3 regions of the Streptomyces sp. NPDC041940 genome follow, and region 2 is predicted to be linked to each of the others. Evidence: riboswitches for the same ligand, from Rfam matches in the RefSeq annotation. Region 2 holds a riboswitch; each other region holds the start of a gene.
What was found. Region 2 has a riboswitch for cobalamin ahead of metE (5-methyltetrahydropteroyltriglutamate--homocysteine S-methyltransferase). Riboswitches for the same ligand answer to the same signal wherever they lie in the genome.

Region 1 (3,266 bases), on a different contig from region 2:
CGGCGCCGTCGCCCCCGACTCCGACCCGCCCATGTGGGTCATCCTCTCGGCGGGTGTCGCCATCGCGCTCGGCACCTACCTCGGCGGCTGGCGCATCATCCGCACCATGGGCAAGGGCCTGACCGACCTCCAGCCGCAGCAGGGCTTCGCCGCCCAGACCAGCGCGGCGACGGTCATCCTGGCCTCCTCGCACCTCGGCTTCTCCCTCTCCACCACCCACTCCGTGTCCGGCGCGGTGATGGGCGCAGGGCTCGGCCGCAAGGGCGGCGTGGTCCGCTGGTCGACGGCGACGCGGATGTTCGTCGCCTGGGGTCTGACGCTGCCGGCGGCGGCCCTGGTGGGCGCGCTCGCCGAGTACGTGACCGGCTTCGGGGGCTGGGGCACGGCGGTCGTGGCGGTCTTCCTGGTCGCCTCCAGCGCGGTGATCTGGAAGCTGTCGCGCCGTGAGGTCGTCGACCACACGAACGTCAACGAGGTCGACGAGGAGCCGGCGGGTGTCGTGACCACCGCGATCGCTGCGGTGACGCCGCCTCCGGCGGGTCCGTCCGAGGAACTGGCCGCCACCATCCCGGCCCAGGCCCAGTCCCCGGCCGACCGGAAGCCCTCCACCACGACCACCTCGGTCTGATCCCGCCCACCCGGTGACAAGGAAGAATCTCTGAGATGAAGATCGACTGGGCGACCCTCGGCTCCGTCTTCGGCGTCAGCCTCGTGGCCACCGTGATCCTCGTCGGCCTGTTCACCCTCGGCATCACGGGCCTGTCGCGCCGTGAGCGGGCGGTGGCGGCGGGCGGGTCCGCGGGGCTCGCGGTGACGGGGGCGTACGCGTGCTTCGCGGCATGTGCGGCGGCTGTGGGGTACGGGATCTATCTGATCGTGGCCTGACCACGATCAGCACGATCGTCTGTCGCCGGGCGGCACGGGGCTTCGGTCCCGGGCCGCCCGGTTGCCGTGTGCGGGACAGCAGTTGGCACCCTCTGCGAGGCAGGCGGTGTGGGCTTGTCCACACTCTCCCCTCGCAGGTCAACGGCAAGTTGACGGCTGTTCGCGGCCGTGGTGGACTGCCGGGGCCAATGCGGCGGCAGGAGAGGAAGCCGGTGGAACTCCGGCGCGGTCCCGCCACTGTCACCGGGGTAGCAACTCACCGGGAGCCAGGAACTCTCACCGCCGGTCTCGTCGAACCAGGGCGTGGACACCCTGAGTGAGGACATATCGCCATGTTCGGCTGCCGATCGAGGGCCAGTTCCCCACCGTCGTCCGCCCCCGTGGCCGGCTGAGCCCATGGGTGCCGGTCGCGTCCACGCGTACGGTGCCGCCGTCGGTCTGATCGGTGATCTGCTGCTCGGCGATCCTCGCCGGGGGCATCCGGTCGCCGCGTTCGGGCGGGCCGCGGGTGCCGTGGAACGGGTGTTGTGGCGGGACCACCGGGGGTGGGGCGCGCTGCACACCGTGGTGTGTGCGGGCGGAGCCGTCGCGCTCGGGGCCGTCGCCGCACGAGCCGTGCGTACGTCCACCGTCGCGTCGGTCGGGCTCACCGGGGTCGCCACCTGGGCCGTCGTCGGGGGGACTTCGCTCGCCCGGGAGGCACAGGCCATCGGGCGCGCCCTGGAGGCCGGGGACGTCGAAGCGGCCCGGGAGCGGCTGCCGCATCTGTGCGGACGGGATCCACAGGCACTCGACGCCGACGGGATCGCCCGGGCCGTCGTCGAGTCCGTCGCGGAGAACACCTCCGACGCCGTCGTGGGAGCGCTCGTGTGGGGGGCCGTCGGCGGGGTGCCGGGGCTTGTCGGGTTCCGGGCCGTCAACACCCTCGACGCCATGGTCGGGCACAAGTCGGCCCGGTACCGGCGCTATGGGTGGGCCTCCGCGCGACTGGACGATGTCGTGGGCTGGCCAGGAGCCCGTCTGACCGCCGTACTCGCGGCCGCGGCCGGGGGCGACCCCCGGGGAGCCGTGGCGGCCTGGCGTTCCGACGCCGCCAAGCATCCGAGTCCCAACGCCGGGCCCGTGGAGGCCTCGTTCGCGGGGGCGCTCGGGGTGCGGCTCGGCGGAACCCTGTCCTACGGCGGACGTGTCGAGCACCGGCCCGTCCTCAACGGCGCGGGGCGCGGCGTCGGCACCGGGGACATCGAACGGGCCGTACGGCTGTCCAGGCGTGTCGGCTGGCTCGCGCTCGGCGTCTGTGTCGCCGCGCGCCACATCGTGAAGGGGCGTACGTCATGACGGGCGGGGGGCTTCTCGTCGCCGGTACCACCTCCGACGCCGGCAAGAGCGTCGTGACCGCCGGGATCTGCCGGTGGCTGGTGCGGCAGGGCGTCAAGGTCGCGCCGTTCAAGGCGCAGAACATGTCGCTGAACTCGTTCGTGACGCGGGAGGGCGCCGAGATCGGGCGGGCCCAGGCCATGCAGGCACAGGCGTGCCGTGTGGAGCCGACCGCGCTGATGAATCCCGTGCTGCTCAAGCCCGGTGGCGAGCAGAGCAGTCAGGTCGTGCTGCTGGGCAAGCCGGTCGGCGAGATGAGTGCGCGCGGGTATCACGGTGGGCGGCAGCAGCGGCTGCTCGGGACGGTGCTCGACTGTCTGGAGCAGCTGCGGGGCACGTATGACGCGGTGATCTGTGAGGGGGCCGGTTCGCCGGCCGAGATCAATCTGCGGCGGACGGACATCGTCAACATGGGGATCGCCCGGGGCGCCGGACTCCCCGTGCTCGTCGTCGGCGACATCGACCGGGGCGGGGTCTTCGCCTCGTTCTTCGGGACCGTCGCCCTGCTGTCCCGTGAGGACCAGGACTGTGTCGCCGGGTTCCTCGTGAACAAGTTCCGCGGGGACGTCTCCCTGCTGGAGCCGGGGCTCGACATGCTCCAGGGCCTCACCGGGCGGCACACGTACGGCGTTCTGCCCTTCCGGCACGGGCTCGGGATCGACGAGGAGGACGGGCTGCGCGTGTCCCTGCGGGGGACGGTCCGGGAGTCCGTCGTCGCCCCGCCGGTCGGCGAGGACGTGCTGCGTGTCGCCGTCTGCGCGGTCCCGCTCATGTCCAACTTCACGGATGTCGACGCGCTGGCCGCCGAACCCGGTGTGGTCGTGCGGTTCGTGGACCGGCCCGAGGAGCTGGCCGACGCCGACCTCGTCATCGTGCCGGGGACCCGGGGGACCGTCCGTGCCCTGGAGTGGCTCAGGGAGCGCGGGCTGGCCGACGCGCTGGTGCGCAGGGCCGCCGAGCAGCGTCCCGTGCTCGGCATCTGCGGCGGCTTCCAGATCCTCGGC
Region 2 (3,266 bases):
TCGCCGGGCGCGGCTACGACGGGACCCTGCGGGTTCTGGTGCCGGAGGCCCGGGTCTCCGTCCGCTTCACGGTCGCCAGTTGCGCGCTCCTCGCGGCGCTGGTCGTCCTCACCTTCGTACTGGAAAGGCCGCCGGCATGAGCGAGCCCGCCCTCGTCGCCCTGCGGGGCGCGTCCTTCGCCTACGAGGACGGCCCGGCCGTGCTCAGCGGCCTCGACTTCGACATCCGCGAGGGACGGGCGCTGGCGCTGCTCGGCCGCAACGGCAGCGGCAAGACCACGCTGATGCGGCTGCTCAGCGGCGGGCTGCGTCCGCACGAGGGGCGGTTGACGGTCGACGGGCAGCAGGTGACGTACGACCGCAAGGGCCTGACCCGGCTGCGGACGACCGTCCAACTGGTGGTGCAGGACCCGGACGACCAGCTGTTCGCGGCGTCCGTCGAGCAGGACGTGTCGTTCGGGCCGCTGAACCTCGGGCTGTCCGACACGGAGGTACGGGCGCGGGTGGCGGAGGCGCTCGCCGCCCTGGACATCGGCGCCCTGGCCGACCGGCCCACCCATCTGCTCTCCTACGGGCAGCGCAAACGGACCGCCATCGCGGGCGCGGTCGCGATGCGGCCCCGGGTGCTGATCCTCGACGAGCCCACGGCCGGACTCGACCCCGACGGCCAGGAACGGCTCCTGGCCACGCTCGACGGGCTGCGTGCGAACGGCACCACGGTGGTGATGGCCACCCACGACGTCGATCTCGCCCTGCGCTGGGCCGACGACGCGGCGCTCCTCACCCCGGACGGTGTGCACCTCGCGCCCGCTCCCACGGCACTGGCCCGGACCGATCTCCTCCGGCAGGCGGGACTGCGGTTGCCGTGGGGTGCCGCCGCCGCGGACCTCCTGCGCGCGCAGGGGCTGTTGACGGGGTCGGCGCCCGGCCCGCGCACTCCCGAGGAGCTGGCCGCGCTGGCGGCGGGGCGGCCGGCCGGCGGCGGCTGAGGGTCGCTTCCGCGGCCTTGTCGTGTATAGGCTGGCGGTGCAGCTGGTTCGCCCCGTCCGCCAGGCGGGATGCGTCGCAAGAGGGAACCCGGTGGGAATCCGGGACTGCCCCGCAGCGGTGAGCGGGAACGACCGCCGTCATACGCACTGGGTCCACGCAGGGCCCGGGAAGCGACGGCCAGTAGGTGTTCTCACATGGTGAGACGTGCCCGCGAGTCCGAAGACCTGCCAACTGCCCGCGCGCGGACGATGCGTGCGCGGACATTCCGGTGACCTCGAGGGCGGGTCGGCGTACTTACCAGGCGGATGACCGCGCTGTGCCGCGCGAGGTCGTCTCCGTCCGGTTCGTCACCCCTTCGCGCTCTCGTCCCGTCGCCGGGATCTCAGGGATTCGTCTCGCGAAGGAGATCTCCGTGACCACCAAGCCCGCAGCCGCGGCAGCACGGTCCACCGTGTACGGCTACCCCCGCCAGGGCCAGAACCGGGAACTGAAGAAGGCGATCGAGGGCTACTGGAAGGGCCGCGTCACCGCCGACGCCCTCCGGGCCACCGCCGCCGACCTGCGCGCCTCGAACTGGCGGCAGCTGGCCGACGCCGGCATCGACGAGGTCCCGACGGGCGACTTCTCGTTCTACGACCACGTCCTGGACACCACCGTCATGGTCGGCGCGATCCCCGGCCGCCACCGGGACGCCGTCGAGGCGGACGCCCTGGACGGCTACTTCGCCATGGCGCGTGGCACGCAGGACGTGGCGCCGCTGGAGATGACCAAGTGGTTCGACACCAACTACCACTACCTGGTGCCCGAGCTGGGTCCGGACACGGTCTTCACCGCCGACTCCGCCAAGCAGGTCGCCGAGCTGCGCGAGGCCCTGGCGCTCGGCCACACCGCGCGCCCCGTCCTCGTCGGCCCGGTCACGTATCTGCTCCTCGCCAAGCCCGCCCCGGGGGTGCCCGCGGACTTCGAGCCGCTCACGCTCCTGGACCGGCTGCTGCCCGTGTACGCCGAGGTCCTCGCCGACCTGCGCGCGGCGGGCGCCGAGTGGGTGCAGCTGGACGAGCCGGCCCTGGTCCAGGACCGGACCCCGGCCGAGCTGAACGCCGCCGAGCGTGCCTACCGTGACCTCGGAGCCCTCACCGACCGGTCGAAGCTGCTGGTCGCCTCATACTTCGACCGGCTCGGGAACGCCCTGCCGGTGCTGGCGAAGGCGCCGGTCGAGGGGCTCGCGCTGGACTTCACGGAGTCGGCGGCGGCCAACCTGGACGATCTGGCCGCGGTGGGCGGTCTGCCGGGCAAGCGGCTGGTCGCCGGTGTCGTCGACGGGCGCAACATCTGGATCAACGACCTGGCGGCGTCGCTCTCCCGGCTCGGCACACTCCTCGGCCTCGCCGACCGGGTGGACGTCTCGGCCTCCTGCTCCCTGCTGCACGTGCCGCTGGACACGGCGGCGGAGCGGGACATCGAGCCGCAGGTGCTGCGCTGGCTCGCCTTCGCGCGGCAGAAGACCGCGGAGATCGTGACCCTCGCGCGCGGTCTCGCGCAGGGCACGGACACCATCGGCGCGCAGCTCGCCGCGAACCGGGCGGACCTGTCCTCCCGGGCGAACTCACCGATCACCCGTGACCCGGCGGTCCGCGCCCGCACGGCCGCGGTGTCCGATGCGGACGCCCGCCGCTCGCTGCCGTACGCCGAGCGGACCGCCGCCCAGCGCGCCCGGCTCGGTCTGCCCCTGCTGCCGACCACCACGATCGGCTCGTTCCCGCAGACCGGTGAGGTGCGTACCGCCCGGGCGGACCTGCGCGCGGGCCGGATCGACACGGCCGGCTACGAGGAGCGCATCAGGGCCGAGATCCAGGAGGTGATCTCCTTCCAGGAGAAGGCAGGTCTGGATGTCCTGGTGCACGGCGAGGCCGAACGCAACGACATGGTCCAGTACTTCGCCGAGCAGCTCACCGGCTATCTCGCCACGCAGCACGGCTGGGTCCAGTCCTACGGCACCCGCTATGTCCGCCCGCCGATCCTGGCCGGCGACATCTCCCGGCCCGAGCCGATGACCGTGCGCTGGACGACGTACGCGCAGTCCCTCACGGACCGTCCGGTCAAGGGCATGCTCACCGGCCCGGTCACCATGCTCGCCTGGTCCTTCGTCCGCGACGACCAGCCGCGCGCCGAGACGGCCCGGCAGGTCGCTCTCGCCCTGCGCGACGAGGTGAGGGACCTGGAGGCGGCCGGGACGTCGGTCATCCAGGTCGACGAGCCGGCCCTGCGCGAGACGCT
Region 3 (3,266 bases), on a different contig from region 2:
GAACGCCGTCCGGCGTTCCTGTCGGCGGGCAACGCGGCGCTCAACGCGGGCATGGCGGTGGGCCCGTTGATCGCCGGGCCGTTCGTGCTGTCCTCGCCCGGCTGGCTGTTCGCGGCCGTCACGGCGCTGTTCCTCGCGGTCACGGCGGGCCACGCCGGGCTGCCCGCGGCCGGGGAGCGGCCCCCCGGCACCGAGGTCACCCGGCAGGGGCTGCTGGCCGGGGTGGCCGTCCTGCCGTTCGCCGCCAACGCGCTCGCGTTCTACCTGTACTTCCACTTCCAGCACTTCCTGGCGGTCTACGCCGTCGAGCGGGCCTCCAGCGAGTTCTACAGCCTGGTCCTGCTGCTCTGCTTCACGCTGGTCATCGTCGTCCAGCCGCTCGCCTCCGGGCTGATCCGGCGCATGCCCTACGCGCTCGCGCTGACGGTCGGGTTCGCGGGCCTGGCGGCCGGACTGGCCGTGCTGGCGATCGGCGGCCGGGCCGCTCTGCTGGCGGGCGGGGCGCTGATCACCCTGGGCGACATCGTGCTGTTCCTGAAGAACGACCTGGAGGCGCTGCGCCGCAGCCCGCGCTCCGACGCCGTGGTCTTCGGTCAGCAGCGGCTGGCCTCCGGTCTCGGCGCCTGCGCGAGCGGGGTGCTGGGCGGCCAGGTGTACGGCCTCGGGGAACGCGCCGGGCACACGGGCTGGTTCTGGCTGCTGGCCGCCGCGCAATGTCTGCTGCTTCCCCCACTCCTGCTCTTGCTGCGAAGGCACGGCGAGCGGCTGAAGCAGGTCCCATTCGACGAAGAAGGAGCACTGAAGCCGCATGACACGGACGGGCGGGTTCCAGGACGATGACTTCTGGACGGAGTTCCACGACTTCCTCTTCTCCGAGCAGCGCCACACCCAGGCCGAGGAACTTCTGGACACCTCTCCCCTGCTGTCCTTCCGGCCCGGGGCGCGGGTGCTCGACCTGTGCTGCGGCCCCGGCGTGTTCACCGTGCCGCTCGCCCGGCGCGGCTACGAGGTGACGGGCGTGGACCTCAGCCCGGCCATGCTGGACCGGGCGCGCAAGCGGGCGGCGGACACCGGCGCCGACGTCACGTACGTCCAGGCCGACGCGCGCGACTACGCGGCGCCGGGCGGCTTCGACGTCGTACTCAACATGTTCACGTCGTTCGGCTACTGCGAGGACCCCGCCGACAACGCGCGCGTGCTGCGCACCATGTACGACTGCCTGGCCCCGGGCGGCACGCTCGTCCTGGACCTGGCCGGCAAGGAGTTGCTGGCCCGCAAGGTCACCCCGCCCAAGGTGGTGACGCGCGGTGAGGACCTGATGGTGCAGACGGACACGGTGCTGGACGACTGGGCGCGGCTGCGCAGCGACTGGGTCCTGGTGCGGGGTGAGCGTGTGACCCGGGCGACGCTGGTGTGGTTCGTGTACAGCGCCGTGGAGTTGCGGCGGATGGCGGAGGAGGCCGGGTTCGGGGGCGTGGAGGTCTTCGGCGGCTTCGACGGCCGGCCCTACGACGAGAACGCCGAGCGGCTGGTGCTGCGGGCGGTCCGGGAGCTGTGACGTGGGCACGGGGCGTGCGGGGCGGGCGCGCACGCCCTGTTGACCGCGACGGCGCGGAACGTACTATCACCAGGTCATCGCCGCGACGGGAGACAGGAAGCCGGTGCGATTCCGGCACGGTCCCGCCACTGTGACCGGGGAGCGCACCCCTTCGACACGCCACCGCGCGAGCGCGGGAAGGCTTGGGGGGACGTCGATCCGGGAGTCAGGACACTGACCCGCCGCGGGCCCGATCCGAGGAGCGCGGACTCCCCAGGAGGCTCTACGTGTCCCACCTGCTCTCCCCTGCCCGCCGACAGGTCACAGCGCTGGCCGTCGCCCTGTCGGCGGCACTGCTCGTCACCGGCTGCGGCTCGTCCGGCCGCACCGCCGAGGACCCGAAGGCGTCGAAGGCACCCGAGGGCTTCCCCGTCACCGTGAACAACTGCGGGGTGAAGACGACCTACGACAAGCCGCCGTCACGGGTCGTCACCATCCACCAGCACCCGGCGGAACTCATGCTCGCCCTCGGTCTGAAGGACCGCATGGTCGGCACCGCCTTCCCCGACTCGGCCGTCCTGCCGGAACTGCGGAAGGACTACGAGGCGATACCGGAACTGGCGAAGAAGGAACCGTCGTTCGAGACCGTCCTGGAGGCCGAGCCGGACCTCGTCTACGGCGGCTACGGCAGTGCCTTCGCGGAGAACGAGGGCCGCTCCCGCAAGGCGTTCGCCGACGCCGGCATCGACACCCACCTCAACCGCGAGTACTGCGGCAAGAAGCGGGTGACGATGAAGGACACCTACGACGAGATCCGCACCGCCGGTGAGATCTTCGGCGTCTCCGGCCGGGCCGACGCACTGGTCGCCGACCTGGAGGGCCGGGTCGCCAAGGCGGCCTCCGCCGTCGAGGGCGAGTCCGCGGTGCCGGTGTTCGTGTACGACAGCGGCGACAAGACCGCCTTCACCGCGGGCGGCAAGAGCCTCGGCACCGAGATCATCCGGCTGGCCGGCGGCAAGAACGTCTTCGCCGACCTCGACGACGTCTTCGGGGACGTCTCCTGGGAGCAGGTCGTCGAGCGCAGGCCCGAGGTCATCGCCATCTACGACTACGCCGGTGCCGGAAGCGTCGAGCAGAAGAAGAAGTTCCTGCTCTCCCAGCCTGCCCTCGCCGACGTGCCCGCCGTGAAGAACAAGCGGTTCGTGGTCCTGCCGCTCACCGCCACGCTCGTCGGCATCCGCTCGGCGTACGCGGTGGGGGACCTGGCGCGCGGGTTGCATCCCGAGAGCTCCCGGTGACGCAGCCGGCCACCGAGGCTCCCGCGGTGCGACGCCCTGTGCCGGCCGGGCAGCGGACGGGGCGCACCGGCCTGGCCGTCACGCTGCTCGTCCTGACCGCCCTGCTCGTCGTCTCCGCCACGGCGGGCCTGGCGATCGGCTCCGTGCAGGTGCCGCCCGGGCAGGTCTGGGGCATCGTGACGCACACGCTGGGCGCGGGCTGGACGGAGCCTGACTGGTCGCGGGCGCGCGAGACCATCGTGCTGGATGTGCGGGCGCCCCGGGTGCTGCTCGGGGTGGTGACCGGGGCGGGCCTCGCGGTCGTGGGCACCGCCCTGCAAGCCCTGGTGCGCAATCCGCTGGCCGAGCCGTATCTGCTGGGCGTCTCCTCGGGGGCGTCCCTGGGCGCGGTGTCGGTGATCGTGTTCGGGGTGAGCGTGTTCGGGCCGGTG

Region 1: it holds a riboswitch for cobalamin, as region 2 does, so the genes downstream of both, ACZ6I3_RS04555 (cobalamin biosynthesis protein) here and metE (5-methyltetrahydropteroyltriglutamate--homocysteine S-methyltransferase) in region 2, are expected to answer to the same signal.
Region 3: it holds a riboswitch for cobalamin, as region 2 does, so the genes downstream of both, ACZ6I3_RS15955 (ABC transporter substrate-binding protein) here and metE (5-methyltetrahydropteroyltriglutamate--homocysteine S-methyltransferase) in region 2, are expected to answer to the same signal.

The regions. Positions count from the first base shown of each region.
Region 1 is NZ_JBVJBP010000001.1:1,037,652-1,040,917, reverse strand. Features, by position in the region: gene ACZ6I3_RS04565 (inorganic phosphate transporter) at 1-628, shown strand, start outside; gene ACZ6I3_RS04560 (hypothetical protein) at 664-885, shown strand; cobalamin riboswitch at 1,041-1,180, shown strand; gene ACZ6I3_RS04555 (cobalamin biosynthesis protein) at 1,282-2,223, shown strand; gene ACZ6I3_RS04550 (cobyric acid synthase) at 2,220-3,266, shown strand, end outside.
Region 2 is NZ_JBVJBP010000006.1:184,708-187,973, forward strand. Features, by position in the region: gene cbiQ (cobalt ECF transporter T component CbiQ) at 1-140, shown strand, start outside; gene ACZ6I3_RS13410 (energy-coupling factor ABC transporter ATP-binding protein) at 137-988, shown strand; cobalamin riboswitch at 1,016-1,235, shown strand; gene metE (5-methyltetrahydropteroyltriglutamate--homocysteine S-methyltransferase) at 1,402-3,266, shown strand, end outside.
Region 3 is NZ_JBVJBP010000008.1:32,300-35,565, forward strand. Features, by position in the region: gene ACZ6I3_RS15945 (MFS transporter) at 1-840, shown strand, start outside; gene ACZ6I3_RS15950 (class I SAM-dependent methyltransferase) at 809-1,558, shown strand; cobalamin riboswitch at 1,613-1,794, shown strand; gene ACZ6I3_RS15955 (ABC transporter substrate-binding protein) at 1,825-2,835, shown strand; gene ACZ6I3_RS15960 (FecCD family ABC transporter permease) at 2,862-3,266, shown strand, end outside.